One region of the Dactylosporangium sp. McL0621 genome, then DNA from elsewhere that is predicted to be linked to it. Evidence: riboswitches for the same ligand, from Rfam matches in the RefSeq annotation. Region 1 holds a riboswitch; the other holds the start of a gene.
The links. A riboswitch is a leader RNA that binds a small molecule or an ion and turns the genes downstream of it on or off. The one in region 1 is predicted to bind cobalamin.

Region 1 (7,453 bases):
CCGCACCTTCGGCGACGTCCGACCGACCTTCGAAGTGCGGCGAGTACGAGTCCGAACGTGCCGTAGAGCGCGCTCGTGTGGCTGAGCCGGGCGGAGACGAATCGTGCGCCTACGGTCTGCAATGCCATCCAGGCGGTCCCGGCGATCAGCCCGCCGGCGACGACTTGGCGCACGGACAGCGAGGTGTTCCAGGTGCCGAGCCGGGAGGAGCACATGCGCCGGCACTCCCATCGGGCGACCGGTTTCGAGGTCGAGGCGGAGCGCCGGGCGTACACGCTCGCCGCGACCGCTCCCGAGGTCGCGCACCTGCTGCCGGCCGGTGCCCGCTCGGGGCACCCGCTGCCGGCCGGTGCCCCCCGAACGAACGTTGAGCGGCGGTCAGCCGGGCAGGATCGCGGAGTACTCCCGCGGCAGCTGCGCCACCGTGTCGCGGTACTCCTTCTCCACCACGTAACCGCGCACATCGTCGCGGACCGCGTCGCGGTCCCAGCCAGGGCTGCACAGCAACTCCTGCATACCGTCCGGCGAACCATCACCAGCCTGCTCCGCCAGGGTCCACCCATTACGCCGTTCCAACGGCGCCAACAACCCCCGCACATAAGCGAACGCTCGCTTCCGCGGCTCCACCCGCCCGAACCGCCCCGCGACCAGCGCGAACAGATCCTCAAGCGCAGCGTTCCACGACTCCACCACCCCAACACTGACCACAATGGATACTAGCGATCCACGACCGACCACTACAAAACGCCGTCGCAGTATTAAAGATCTTTCGATATTGAGGTGAGTCGTTGCGGGCTGATCGTGTTGCCGGGTACGAGAATCGGTGGCATGTCGGTCTCTGCACAGCCGGCGGGTCGGCGTGGTGCCGCTCGTCTGGATGTTGATGTGTTGCGGCAGCGCCGGATTCGGGCGGCGGAGTTGTTCGAGGACGGCGCGCGGCAGGCCGATGTGGTGACGCAACTGGGGGTCTCTGCGCAGACCGCGTCGCGGTGGCATCGGGCGTGGCGGGCCGGCGGCCGGGAGGCCCTGACCGGCGCGCAGCGACTGGGGCGTACGCCGCGGCTGTCGGACGAGCAACTGTCCGAAGTGGAGTCGGCACTGCTGGCCGGGCCGAAGGCCAGCGGGTTCGGCACCGACCTGTGGACCCTCGCCCGGGTGGCGGACGTGATCGAACGGGTCACCAGCGTGCGGTACGGGCCGACGCAGACCTGGACAATCCTGCGGCAGCGCCTCGGCTGGACCCGGCAGCGCCCGGCCCGGCGGGCCGTCGAACGGGACGACGCAGCGATCGAAGCGTGGGTCAAGCAGGACTGGCCCAGGATCAAAAGGGGGCCCGGCGACGGGGAGCGTGGATCTGTTTCCAGGACGAGAGCGGCTTCTCGCTCCTGCCCGTAGTCCGCGGCACCTGGGCACCGCGCGGGCAGACACCCGTGTTGCGGCACCGGTTCTCCTGGTCGCGGATGTCCATGGCCGGTGTGCTGGCCTACCGGCCCGACCGCTCCCGGGCCAAGCTGATCTTCCAGACCAAACCCGGCAGCTACAACACCGAAAGCCTCATCACGTTCCTCACCCAGCTGCGCCGGCACCTGCGCGGCAAGCCGATCGTGCTGATCTGGGACGGGCTGTCCGCGCACCGGTCCAAGGACATGAAGGCATGGCTGGCCACCCAGCAGCACTGGCTGACCGTCGAAGCACTGCCCGGCTACGCCCACGACCTCAACCCCATGGAACTGGTCTGGGGCAACCTCAAAGCCACCGAACTGGCCAACCTGTGCCCCGACATCCTCAACGACGCCGACACCGCCGTCCACACCGGCCTGCACCGGATCGGCAGCAGCTACCAACTGTGCTTCAACTTCCTCGACCACACCGGCCTACGTCTCTGACCATCACTCAAATACCGAAAGATCTTTAAGAGGGAATCCGGTGCAGAACCGGGACTGCCCGCAGCGGTGAGTGGGAACGAAAGCCGTCAACAAAGCACTGGGCCACACGGCCTGGGAAGCGACGGCCGGTAGGTGACCTTTCGGTCGCGCCCACGAGTCCGAAGACCTGCCCGCGCTGCGCACACCGCCGGTGTGCGCCGCCGACGACCTCTCGGGCGGGTCAGGGCGGAAGCGGTACGGCCGCCCTTTTGGGCCGTATCCCTGCCTCCCTCCTTCCCGAGCGCCGTCGGGCACTTCGAGGGAACGAAACGTCTGGTGGCTCCTGCATTCGGGCAGAGCACCGTGCTCGGCTACCCACGCATCGGCGGGAACCGGGAACTGAAGACAGGCCGTCGAGGCGTACTGGGCGGCCGGGAAGATCGACGCCGCCGCGCTGGGACAGACCGCGGCCGGGTTGCGGGCCGAGGTCTGGCAGACGCTGCGCGACGCCGGGGTTGGCCGCGATCCCGTCCAACACGTTCTCGTACTACGACCACGTCCTGGACACCGCCGTCGCCGTCGGCGCGGTCCCGGCATGCTTCGCCCGGCTCGGCCGGTCCGAGCTGGACACATACTTCGCGATGGCCCGCGGCGTCGACGCCGAGCCGGCGCTGGAGCTGACGAAGTGGTTCGACACCAACTACCACTACCTGGTGCCGAGATCGGCCCGGACACCGCGTTCGCGGCCAATCCGGTCAAGGCCCTCGGCGAGATCGCCGAGGCCGCCGCCCTGGGCATCGCCACCCGGCCGGTGCTGCTCGGCCCGGCCACGTTTCTGCTCCTGGCCAAGGGCGAGGACCCGTTCGCCCGCCTCGACGACCTCGTCGAGGTCTACGCGCAAATCCTCGCCGTCCTGGCCGCCACCGGCGTCGCCTGGGTACAGCTGGACGAGCGCGCCTACGTCGCCGACCGCACCCCGGAGGAGATCGACGGGCTACGCCCGCCTACACCCGCCTTGGCGAGCTCACCGACCGGCCGCAGATCTTCGTCGCCACGTACTTCGGCGACCTTGGTGACGCTCTGTCGGCGCTGCTGGCCAACTCGGTCGAGGCGATCGGTGTGGACCTCGTCGCCGGGCCCGGCAACCTCGACCGGCTCGCCGCCGCAGGCCACTCCCCGCGCGTGCCGTCCCACGAGGAGGTCGTCCAGGCGCTGCGGCGAGCAGTCGCGGCCGTCCCGGCCCGACGCCTGTGGGTCAATCCCGACTGCGGCCTGAAGACCCGCGGCTATGCCGAGGTCGAGGCGTCACTGTTGCACTTTTGTCGCGGCCGTCGCCGAGGTCCGCGCGAGCTGATCGTCCGCATTCCCGGGCGGTCGCGCGTCGCTGCGGCGGGCCGGCACGTTCAGCCCGAAGTGACCGCGTCAGTCGGTCGTCGGGCGGACCAGGCCGGTGTTGTACGCGGCGATGACGAGCTGGGCCCGGTCGCGGGCGGCGAGCTTCATCAGCAGCCGGCTGACGTGGGCCTTCGCGGTGGACAGGCTGACATGCAGGTGCGCGGCGATCTCGGCGTTGGACAGGCCGAGGCCGACCAGGGTCAGCACCTCCCGCTCCCGGTCGGTGGTGTTGTCCAGGTCGGCGACCGGCTGCCGGCCGGGCTCCGGGCGGCGGACGAACTCCTCGATGAGCCGCCGGGTGACGCTCGGCGCGAGCAATGACTCGCCGGAGGCGACGACGCGGATCGCGGTGAGCAGGTCGGCCGGGCGGGTGTCCTTGAGCAGGAAGCCGCTGGCGCCGTTGCGGAGGGCGGCGAAGACGTACTCGTCGACGTCGAACGTGGTGAGGATGATGACCCTCACCGCGGCGAGGTTCGGCCGGGTGCAGATCTGCCGGGTCGCCTCGATTCCGTCCAGGCCGGGCATCCGGACGTCCATGAGCACGACGTCGGGCCGTTCCCGGGCCGCGAGGTCGACCGCGTCGGCGCCAGTGGCGGCCTCGCCGACGGCGGTGAGGTCGGGCGCGGTGTCGACCAGGACCCGGATGCTGCCGCGGACCAGCGTCTGGTCGTCGGCGACCACCACGCGGATCACGCGGCCTCCGCCCGGGGGATCGCGAACGTGGCGACGACCTGGAAGCCCGGGCGGTCGGGCGACGGGCCGGCCTGCAGGGTCCCGCCGTACATGCGGGTCCGCTCCCGCATCCCGGTGATGCCGTGGCCGGCAGCGGCGGCTCCGCCCCGTCCCTCGTCGCTCACCCGCACCGTGACCAGGGACGGGCCGCGGTCGATGCACACCCGGCAGCGATCGGTCGCGGCGTGCTTGATGACATTGGTGACGGCCTCCTGCACGACACGATAAGCGGCCAGATCCACGCCGGCGGGCAGCCCGCCCGGCTCGCCGGTGACCTCCAGGGCGACGTGGACGCCGGCGGTGGCGGCCTGGGCGACCAGCGCCGGCACGTCGGCGAGGCCCGGGGCCGGCCGGGCCGGTTCCTCCGGATCGCGCAGCACCCCGAGCAGCGCCCGCATCTCCTGCAGCGCGGCCCGGCTCATCTCCTCGATGGAGGCCAGCGCCCGGCGCGCCTCCTCGGGGCGTTCGGCGGCCACGTGGTTGGCCACACCGGACTGCAGCGCGATCACGCTCATCGAGTGGGCGACAACGTCGTGCAGCTCGCGCGCGATCCGCAGGCGCTCGTCGGTCAGCCGGCGCTCGGCCCGCTGCTCGTTGTGCAGGCGCTGATGCTGTACCGCATAGCCGATGACCCACGCGATCGACACCAGCAGCGCGCCCTCCAACAGCGATCCGACCCGGTTCGGGCCGGGCCGGGCCAGCGGGGCGGCGACGACGCCGACCGCGCCGGCGAGCAAGGTGCCGGCCAGCACCCACAGCGCCACGCGGCGGGGGAAGCGCAGCGGGATCAGGTACATCACGAAGGCGACCACCACCCACGGCAGCGGGAACGCGCCTGCGCCCAGGGCGACCGGCCCGGCGAGCAGCGCGACGCCGAGCGCGACCACTGGCCGCCGGCGCCGCAGCGCCCCGGCGGCCAGCGCCGCCGCCAGGCCGGCCCAGAACGCCCAGGATGGCCCCTGCGGCCCGGCCGCCGCCCGCGTCGGCACCGCGGAGCCGACCAGCAGTACCAGCGCGGTCACGCAGTCGATCGCAACCCACTGCGCGGCGCTGAGGCGATCGGTCGGGTGGAGCCGCATACGGATCACGCTAACGCCCCGCGCGGTTCGGTGTCGTCGGACCACGGACCGATGCCGTGGGGTGTACTCCAGGCTGAACGGCGGCGCGAAAGTCCGGACCCGGGCCCGACGACGGGCGCAGCGCCCGCGGCGCACGGTGGTACCGACGACACCGACGGCAAGGAGGACCCCACGATGACGGCTGCCATCGACGCCCGCGGCCTGGGCAAGCGCTACCAGGGCCGGTGGGCCCTGCAGGAATGCACGATGTCGATCCCGGCCGGGCACGTGGTCGGGCTCGTCGGGCCCAACGGCGCCGGCAAGAGCACGCTGGTGAACCTCGCGGTCGGGCTGCTCGCCCCGACCGGTGGCACCGTGCGCGTGTTCGGCGGGCCGCCCGGGGCGAGCCGGGCCCGGATCGGGTTCGTCGCCCAGGACGCGCCGCTGTACGCCGGGCTGTCGGTCGCCGACCATCTCACCCTGGGCGCGCGGCTCAACCCCGCCTGGGATCCGGCGTACGCCGCCGGCCGCGTGCGGCGGCTGGGACTGGACCGCCGCCGGCGGGCCGGGCGCCTGTCCGGCGGGCAGCGCGCGCAGCTCGCGCTGACGCTGGCCCTGGCCAAGCGCCCGGACCTGCTCGTGCTCGACGAACCGGTGGCCAGCCTCGACCCGCTGGCCCGGCGCGACTTCCTCGACGACCTGGCCGGGGCGGTCGCCGCCCGGGCCGCGAGCGTCGTGCTGTCCTCGCACCTCGTGACCGACCTGGAGCGGATCTGCGACCACCTGATCGTCCTCGGCGCCGGCCGGGTGCAGCTGGCCGGGCGCATCGCCGACCTGCTCGCCACCCGGCCGGACGGCACGACGCTGGAGGACCTCGTCCTGACCACGCTGCGCCGAGTCCGGCCCGCCGAAACGGAGACCATCGCATGATCTGGCTGACCTGGCGACGGTTCCGCGCCCAGGCCTGGGCCGCGCTCGGCGGCCTGGCCGCGCTCGTCGCCGTCCTCGCCGTCACCGGGCCGCGCCTCGCCCATCTGCACGCAAGCAGCGGCCTGGACACCTGCGCCGCCGCCGGCGACTGCACCGCCGCGCAGCGCGCGTTCGCCGCCGGGGTCAAGGCCGACGACGTGTACCCGCTGGTGTTCTTCGCCGGGATCGCGCTGGTGTACCTCGCGCCGGTGCTGATTGGCCTGTTCTGGGGGGCGCCGCTGCTCGCCCGGGAACTCGAGGCGGGCACGCTCCGCCTGGTGTGGACCCAGAGCGTCGGCCGCGTCCGCTGGCTGGCCGTCATGCTCGGCCTGGCCGGCGGGGCCGCGTTGCTGGTCACCGCCCTGCTCAGCTGGGCGATCACCCGGTGGTCCGGCCCCATCGACCACGCCGACGGCCTGCCCGGCGCGGACCAGGGCCTCGACCTGCCCAACCGGTTCATACCGCTGCTGTTCGGCGCGCGCGACCTCGCCCCGGTCGGCTACGCCGCGTTCGCCTTCACCGTCGGCGTCGCCGCCGGCGCGCTGGTGCGCCGGACCGTCCCGGCCATGGCGGTCACGCTCGCCGTCCTCGCCGCCGTGCAGCTGATCGTCCCCACCGTCGTCCGCGAGCACTACCGCCCCGCGCAGACCGCCCTGGTGCCGCTCACCCTCGATGCTGGCAAGCCCCAGGCGATCACGATCGACGGCGGGAGCCTGACGGTGTCCACCCCGGTCAGCATCCCCGGTGGCTGGATCGTCTCGGTCCGAACCGTCGACCCGGCCGGCCGGCCGTTCACCGGGCCGGCCCCGGCGATCTGCCTCGACCGGGCCAGCACCCCGACCGCCTGCGACGACGCGATCAACCAGCTGCACCTGCAGCAGCTCGTCGCCTACCAGCCCGGGACGCGCTACTGGCAGTTCCAGTGGTACGAGACATCCGCCTACGTGCTCCTGGCGCTGTTGCTGTCGGGCGCCCTGCTCCGCAACGTCCGGCGCCTACGCCCGGTCTGAGGCGCCCGGACGCACGGCGACGTCCTCCTGTGGGCCGGGGGCGCCGGTGTTCAACTCGGCACCAGATGTATTTCCAACCGTCGATCAATTGTCCTGCGCATGGAATCGCGTTTTCGGGCCGGGCTTCTCGGCGCCGTCCTGGCGCTCGCCGGGGAGCGGTCGTCTCGGGTGGTGGGGCGGCCGGTGCGGCCACACCGTCGCAGTTCACGGTGGTCAATGGGGCAATCTGGACCGCCACCGGTACACCGGTGCCCGCCTCCGGCACGCACGCCTCGCTCTGGGCCAACTCCAGCTACGCCACCACCACGATCCAGGGCGCGGGGCGGGTGCAGATCGGGGACATAGGCGACAACTGCGAGGGGTGGCCCACCGTCGATGTGACCGTCGCCGGGCGCACCACGATCGTCAGCGCCACGCAGTACGG
Region 2 (7,453 bases), 2.3 Mb from region 1:
TCTGGAGGTACACCTCGCGCAGTCCGTCCAAGGTAGACGGCTCGGGGTGCTCCCACAGGCCCCGCTCGGCCGCCTCCAGCAGGCGCTCGGTGATGCCGTGCAGCGCCCACGGGTTCGACTCGGTCAGGAACTTCTGGTTGTCCGGGTCGAACACGTAGGACTCGGCCAGCTTCTCGTACATCCAGTCCGCCACGACCCCGGCGGTGGCGTCGAAGCCGAACAGGTAGTCGACCGTGGCCGCGAGCTCGAACGCCCCCTTGTACCCGTGCCGGCGCATCGCGGCGAGCCAGCGCGGGTTGACCACCCGGGCCCGGAAGACCCGCGCGGTCTCCTCGCTGAGCGTCCGGGTCCGCACGGCGTCCGGGTTCGTGCTGTCGCCGACGTACGCCGCGGGGGCCCGCCCGGTCAGGGCGCGCACGGTCGCCACCATGCCGCCGTGGTACTGGAAGTAGTCGTCGGAGTCGGCGATGTCGTGCTCGCGCGTGTCGGTGTTCTTGACCGCCACGCTGATCCGCTTGTACGCGCCCTCCATGTCGGTCCGCGCCGCGATCCCGTCGACGCCGCGGCCGTACGCGTAGCCGCCCCAGACCGCGTAGACCTCGGCGAGGTCGCGGTCGTCGCGCCAGTTCCGGCTGTCGATGAGCGGGAGGATGCCGGCCCCGTAGGCGCCGGGCTTGGAGCCGAAGACGCGCAGGGTCGCCCGCCGCTCGTCGCCGTGCTCGGCGACGTCGGCCGCGACGTGCGCCCGGACGAAGTTCACGTCGACCGGCTCGTCGGCCGCGGCGGCCAGCTGGACGGCGTCGTCCAGCAGCGCCACCACGTGCGGGAAGGCGTCGCGGAAGAAGCCGGAGATGCGCATGGTCACGTCGATGCGCGGCCGGTCCAGCTCGGCCAGGTCGATGAGCTCGAGCCGGGTGACCCGGCGCGACGCCTCGTCCCAGACCGGGCGGACGCCGAGCAGGGCGAGCGCCTCGGCGATGTCGTCGCCGGCGGTACGCATGGCGCTGGTGCCCCACATCGACAGCCCGACCGAGCGGGGCCAGTCGCCGTGGTCGGCGCGGTACCGCGCGAGCAGCGAGTCGGCCATGGCCTGCCCCGTCTCCCAGGCGAGCCGCGAAGGGACGGCCTTGGGGTCCACGGAGTAGAAGTTCCGGCCGGTCGGCAGCACGTTGATGAGCCCGCGCAGCGGCGAGCCGCTGGGGCCGGCGGGCACGTAGCCGCCGTCGAGCGCGTGCAGCACCATGGTGAGCTCGTCGGTGGTGCGCTCCAGGCGTGGCACGATCTCCTCGGCGGCGAAGCGCAGAACGCGTACAACTTCCGGATTATCGGAGATGTCGGAAAAATCGTCTGAGGACCAGTCTCGCGCCTCCATGGCCGCGACCAGCGCCCGCGCCCGTGACTCGACGTCGTCGACGGCCGCCCGGTCCACAGTGGACTCGTCGTGGCCGAGCGCCTCGCGCAGCCCGGGCAGCGCGGCGACCTGGCCGCCCCACATCTGCCGGGCCCGGAGCATGGCCAGGACGAGGTCGACGCGGGCCTCGCCGGACGGGGCCTGGCCCAGAATGTGCAGCCCGTCGCGGATCTGCACGTCCTTGACCTCGCACAGCCAGCCGTCGACGTGCAGCAGGAAGTCGTCGAACTCGGCGTCGTGCGGCCGGTCGTCCAGGCCCAGGTCGTGGTCGAGCTTGGCCGCCTGGATCAGCGTCCAGATCTGGGCCCGGATCGCCGGCAGCTTGGCCGGGTCGAGCGCGGCGATCGTGGCGTGCTCGTCGAGCAGCTGCTCCAGGCGGGCGATGTCACCGTACGAGTCGGCGCGGGCCATCGGCGGCACCAGGTGGTCCACGAGCGTGGCGTGCGCGCGGCGCTTGGCCTGGGTGCCCTCGCCCGGGTCGTTGACGAGGAACGGGTAGATGAGCGGCAGGTTGCCCAGGGCCGCGTCCGCGCCGCAGCCGGCCGACATCCCGACCGTCTTGCCCGGCAGCCACTCGAGGTTGCCGTGCTTGCCGACGTGCACGACCGCGTGGGCGCCGAACTCGTCGGCCAGCCACCGGTACGCGGCCAGGTAGTGGTGCGAGGGCGGCAGGTCGGGGTCGTGGTAGATGGCGACCGGGTTCTCGCCGAAGCCGCGCGGCGGCTGCACCATCACCACCACGTTGCCCCGCCGCAGCGCCGCGAGCACGATGGCGCCGTCGGACGGGTCGACGAACAGCTCGCCGGGCGCCGGGCCCCAGTGCCGCTCCATCCCGGCCCGGAGGCCCTCGTCCAGGCCGTTGAAGAACGAGACATAGGCCGAAGCCGGAATGCGGACCGGGTTGCCCTGCAGCTGCTCCTCGGTGAGCCAGTTGACGTCCTGCCCACCGGCCGCGATGAGCTCGTGGATGAGCGCGTCGCCGTCGGACGGGAAGCCCTCCCCGAGGTCGTACCCGCGCTCCCGCAGCGCCGCGAGCAGCCGCACCACGCTGGCGGGCGTGTCGAGGCCGACGGCGTTGCCGATCCGGGAGTGCTTCGTCGGGTACGCGCTGAGCATCACGACGATCCGCTTGTCCGCGTTGGCCAGGTGCCGCAGCCGCGCGTGGGCCGCGGCGATCCCGGCCACCCGCCCCGCCCGCTCCGGGTCGGCGACGTAGACGGTCAGGCCGTCCTCGTCGACCTCCTTGAACGAGAACGGCACCGTGATGAGCCGCCCGTCGAACTCCGGGATGGCGACCTGGGTCGCGGTGTCCAGCGGCGACAGCCCGTCGTCGTTGCCGTCCCACGTCTCGCGGCTGCTGGTCAGGCACAGCCCCTGCAGGATCGGCACGTCGAGCGCGGCGAGCGCGCCGACGTCCCAGGCCTCGTCCTCGCCGCCGGCCTGGGCGTCGGCCGGGCGGGTGCCGCCGGCCGCGAGCACGGTCACGACGAGCGCGTCGGCCCGGCGCAGGGTGTCGAGCAGCTCGGGCGGGGCGGTGCGCAGCGAGGCGGCGAAGACCGGCAGCGGGCGGGCCCCCTCGGCCTCCAGCGCGGTGCACAGGCCCTCGACGAACGCGGTGTTGCCGGCGACGTGGTGGGCCCGGTAGTAGATGACGGCCACGGTCGGCCCGTCGACCGGCGCGGCCGTGCGCTCCAGCACGCCCCACACGGGCGTCTCGACCGGGGCGGCGAAGCCGTGGCCGGTGAGCAGGACCGTGTCGGAGAGGAAGCGGTGCAGCTCGGCGAGGTTGGCCGGGCCGCCGAAGGCCAGGTAGGCGTGGGCCTGCGCGGCGAGGCCGGCCGGCACCGTGGAGTGGCTCATGAGCTCGGCGTCGGGGGCCTGCTCGCCGCCGAGGATCACCACCGGGAGCCCGGTGGCGAGCAGCGTGTCGAGGCCGTCCTGCCAGTCGCGGTACGCCCCCAGGAACCGCACCACGATCAGCTCGGCGCCCGCGGCCAGCCCGGGCAGGTCGTCCACGGTGGTCCGCGAAGGGTTGGCCAGGCGCCACCCGGCGCCGCTGGCCCGCGCGCTGAGCAGGTCGGTGTCGGACGTCGACAGCAGCAGGATCACGCCGGTCCTCCCTCGGGGTCCGCGCCCCAAGACGGTGGGTTGGGTCCGGCGACGGAAAGTATCCTGGCTCCCGGATCGTCTCCGGTCACAGTGGCGGGACCGTCCCGGACTCGCACCGGGTTCCTCCCACATCGCCGTTGTACAGCGCCGCCAACTCTTCAGGACGAGCCTGGGCGCCGTCAAGCGCAGGTAGTATCCGCCCCGTGCAGGCTCCCAGCGGACGCGACGCCCCCGACCGGTGCCCCGGCGCCGTGCAGGTCCACGCGGCCGCCGACGGCGGGCTGGCGCGCGTCCGGCTGCCCGGCGGGCGGATCACCGGGGCCCAGCTCGCGGTCCTGGGCGCCGCCGCGGCCGAACTCGGCGACCCCGCCCTGGAGCTCACCTCCCGCGGGAACGTGCAGGTCAGGGCGCTGCGGCCGGGTGCCGAGCACGAGCTGGCGGCCCGCCTGACCGACGCCGGCCTGCTGCCCTCGGCCACCCACGAGCGGGTCCGCAACATCGTCGCCAGCCCGCTGGGCGCCGCGGTCCGCCCGCTGGTCGCCGAGTTCGACGCGCTGCTGTGCGCCACGCCCGCCCTCGCGGGGCTGCCGGGCCGGTTCCTGGCCACGATCGATGACGGCCGCGGCGACGTGACGCCGCTGCTCGGCGACGTGGGCCGGCACGGTTCCCGGTTGGTTCTGGCGGGTGTACCCACTGAGCTTCACGGCGGCCCCGAGCTGCTCGTCCGCGCCGCGGAGGCCTTCCTGGCCGAGCGGGCCGCGCAGGGCGCCAACGCGTGGCGGCTCGCCGAGCTGGCCGACGGCCCGGCCCGGGTGGCCGCGCGGCTCGGCACCGGGCTCGCGTCCGTCCGGCTCGCGCGCTCGGACGCGCCCGAGCCCGGGATCCACGGCTCGTCCGCGGTGCTCGTCGTGCCGCTCGGGCTGCTCACCGCGGCCCAGTCGGCGGCGCTCGCGGCCGCGGCGGAAGAGATCATCGTCACCCCGTGGCGGACCGTCGTGGTCCCGGCTCCGGCGATGCCCGACGCTGTGGCGTCCGGACTCGTCGCCGACCCCGCCTCGCCGTGGGCCGGGGTGACCGCGTGCGCCGGCCGGCCGGGCTGCGCCAAGGCGCTCGCCGACGTCCGCGCGGACGCCCGGGCCGCGGTGGCCGCGGGCACGCACGAGCCGGCGCACTGGGTCGGATGCGAGCGCCGGTGCGGCGCGCCGAAGGGAAGGCACGTGGAGATGCTGGCGACGGGCGCGGGCTACCGCCGGAGCGTGACCGGGTGAGTAACTACATCCGCGACGGGGCCGAGATCTACCGGCGCTCGTTCGCCACCATCCGGGCCGAGGCCGACCTGTCCGGGCTGCCGGACGACGTGGCCCGGGTCACGGTCCGCATGATCCACGCCTGCGGCATGGTCGACCTGCCCGCCGACGTCGGCTACTCCCCCGGCGTCGTCGCGGCCGCGCGCGCCGCCCTGCGCTCGGGCGCGCCGATCCTCTGCGACGCCGAGATGGTCGCGTCGGGGGTGACCCGCGCGCGGCTGCCCCGGGACAACGAGGTCGTGTGCACGCTGCGCGATCCGGCGGTACCGCCGCTGGCTCTAGAATTGGCCAACACGCGCAGCGCGGCCGCGCTCGAGCTGTGGCGGGGCCGCATCGACGGCGCCGTGGTGGCCGTCGGCAACGCCCCCACCGCCCTGTTCCGGCTGCTGGAGCTGGTCGCCGAGGGGGCCGGCACGCCCGCCGCGGTGATCGGCATCCCGGTCGGGTTCATCGGCGCCGCCGAGTCAAAGGCGGCGCTGGCTGCGTCCGGCCTCGAGCACCTGGTGGTGCACGGCCGCCGGGGCGGCAGCGCGATGACGGCCGCCGCCGTCAACGCGATCGCGAGCGAATTGGAATGAGTGACGCAGCATGAGCGAGGAAAGTGGGCGGCTGTACGGCGTAGGTCTCGGGCCCGGGGACCCCGAGCTGATGACGGTGAAGGCGGCCCGGCTGATCGCCGCGGCGCCCGTCGTCGCCTACCACAGCGCCCGCCACGGCCGCAGCATCGCCCGCGCGATCGCCGCGCCGTACCTGCGCCCGGAGCAGGTCGAGGAGGCCCTCGTCTACCCGGTGACGACCGAGGACACGCCCGACTACCGGGGCGTCATCGAGGAGCACTACGACGCGTGGGCGGCGCGGCTGGCCGCACACCTCGACGCGGGCCGGGACGTGGTCGTGCTCTGCGAGGGCGACCCGCTGTTCTACGGCTCCTACATGCACATGCACAAGCGACTGCGGCAGCGGTACCCCACCGAGGTCGTCCCGGGCGTGACGTCCGTGGCCGCCGCCTCGGCGGTGCTGGGCCGCCCGCTCGTCGAGCGCGACGAGGTGCTCACCGTGCTGCCGGGCACCCTGCCCGAGGAGGTGCTCGCCGAGCGCCTCGCCGCCACCGACTCGGCGGCGGTGCTGAAGCTGGGCCGCACGTTCGGCAAGGTGCGGGACGCGCTCGAGCGGGCGGGCCGGCTCGACGACGCCTGGTACGTCGAGCGCGCCACCACCGCCGGCGAGCGCGCCGCCCCGCTGGCCGGGGTCGACCCGGGCTCGGTGCCGTACTTCTCCATCGCCCTGCTGCCCTCCCGCGTGCACGACGAGACCGCCGCGGCCCTGGCCGAGCGGCCCGCGCCGGCGCCCGTGGGCGAGGTGGTCGTGGTCGGCCTCGGCCCGGGCGGCCGCGACTGGCTCACGCCCGAGGCCCAGGCCGCGCTCGCCGCCGCCGACGACCTCGTGGGCTACGGCCCGTACCTGGCCCGCGTCCCCGGCAACCCGCGCCAGCGCCGGCACGCCTCCGACAACCGCGTCGAGGCCGAGCGCGCCGAGTTCGCGCTGGCCCTGGCCAGGGAGGGCCGCCGCGTCGCGGTCGTCTCCTCCGGCGACCCGGGTGTGTTCGCGATGGCCGCCGCGGTGCTGGAGGTCGCGGCCGAGCCGCGCTGGAAGGACGTGCCGGTCCGCGTCCTGCCGGGCCTGACCGCGGCCCAGGCCGTGGCGAGCCGCGCGGGCGCCCCGCTGGGCCACGACTTCTGCGTGCTGTCGCTGTCGGACCGCCTCAAGCCGTGGGACGTCATCGCGTCCCGCCTCGGGGCCGCGGCGCGCGCGGACCTCGTCATCGCCGTGTACAACCCCGGCTCGAAGTCCCGCACCTGGCAGGTCGAGGCGGCGAAGACCCTCCTGCTGGCCCACCGCGCGGCCGACACCCCGGTGGTGATCGGGCGCGACGTGGGCGGCCCGGAGGAGTCGGTGCGCGTGGTGCGCCTGGCCGAGCTGGACCCGTCCGAGGTGGACATGCGCACGCTGCTCATCATCGGCTCGTCCCAGACGCGAGTCCGCGACCGCGAGGACGGCGGCGCTCCGGTGGTGTGGACCCCGCGCCGCTACCCCGCCTGACGCGCGGTCGCCTGATCACGGCGGCGCTCCCGCGGCGCGGACGCGGCGCCGCTACCCCGCCTGACGCGCGGCCGCTTGATTCACGGCGGCGCTCCCGCGGCGCGGACGCGGCGCCGCTACCCCGCCTGACGCGCGGCCGCTTGATTCACGGCGGCGCTCCCGCGGCGCGGACGCGGCGCCGCTACCCCGCCTGACGCGCGGTCGCCTGATCACGGCGGCGCTCCCGCGGCGCGGACGCGGCGCCGCTACCCCGCCTGACGCGCGGCCGCTTGATCACGGCGGCGCTCCCGCGGCGCGGACGCGGCGCCGCTACCCCGCCGGAGGACTCGCACCAGCGCGACGGCGGCGAAGGCGGCCGCCAGCGCGGCCCCGGTCCAGGCCAGGGCCGGGTAGCCGGCGCTCGCGGCGAGAGGTCCGGACAGCCCGCCACCGGTCATGGCGGCCGCCCCCATGCCGACCTCGCCCCAGCCCTCGAGCCGGGGGCGCGCGGGCCCCGGCACGCCGTCGACGAGCAGGGTGCTGCCCG

Region 2: it holds a riboswitch for cobalamin, as region 1 does, so the genes downstream of both, cobN (cobaltochelatase subunit CobN) here and ACPPVO_RS24925 (hypothetical protein) in region 1, are expected to answer to the same signal.

Annotation. Positions count from the first base shown of each region.
Region 1 is NZ_CP188259.1:5,158,339-5,165,791, reverse strand. It holds partial or broken gene ACPPVO_RS24940 (IS701 family transposase) at 439-693, opposite strand; gene ACPPVO_RS24935 (winged helix-turn-helix domain-containing protein) at 952-1,395, shown strand; gene ACPPVO_RS24930 (IS630 family transposase) at 1,296-1,886, shown strand; cobalamin riboswitch at 1,854-2,074, shown strand; partial or broken gene ACPPVO_RS24925 (hypothetical protein) at 2,135-3,119, shown strand; gene ACPPVO_RS24920 (response regulator) at 3,288-3,953, opposite strand; gene ACPPVO_RS24915 (sensor histidine kinase) at 3,950-5,071, opposite strand; gene ACPPVO_RS24910 (ATP-binding cassette domain-containing protein) at 5,246-5,980, shown strand; gene ACPPVO_RS24905 (ABC transporter permease) at 5,977-7,029, shown strand; gene ACPPVO_RS24900 (hypothetical protein) at 7,239-7,453, shown strand, end outside.
Region 2 is NZ_CP188259.1:2,877,194-2,884,646, reverse strand. It holds gene cobN (cobaltochelatase subunit CobN) at 1-3,520, opposite strand, end outside; cobalamin riboswitch at 3,557-3,690, opposite strand; gene ACPPVO_RS13495 (precorrin-3B synthase) at 3,724-4,788, shown strand; gene ACPPVO_RS13490 (precorrin-8X methylmutase) at 4,785-5,405, shown strand; gene ACPPVO_RS13485 (precorrin-2 C(20)-methyltransferase) at 5,416-6,927, shown strand; gene ACPPVO_RS13480 (MFS transporter) at 7,173-7,453, opposite strand, start outside.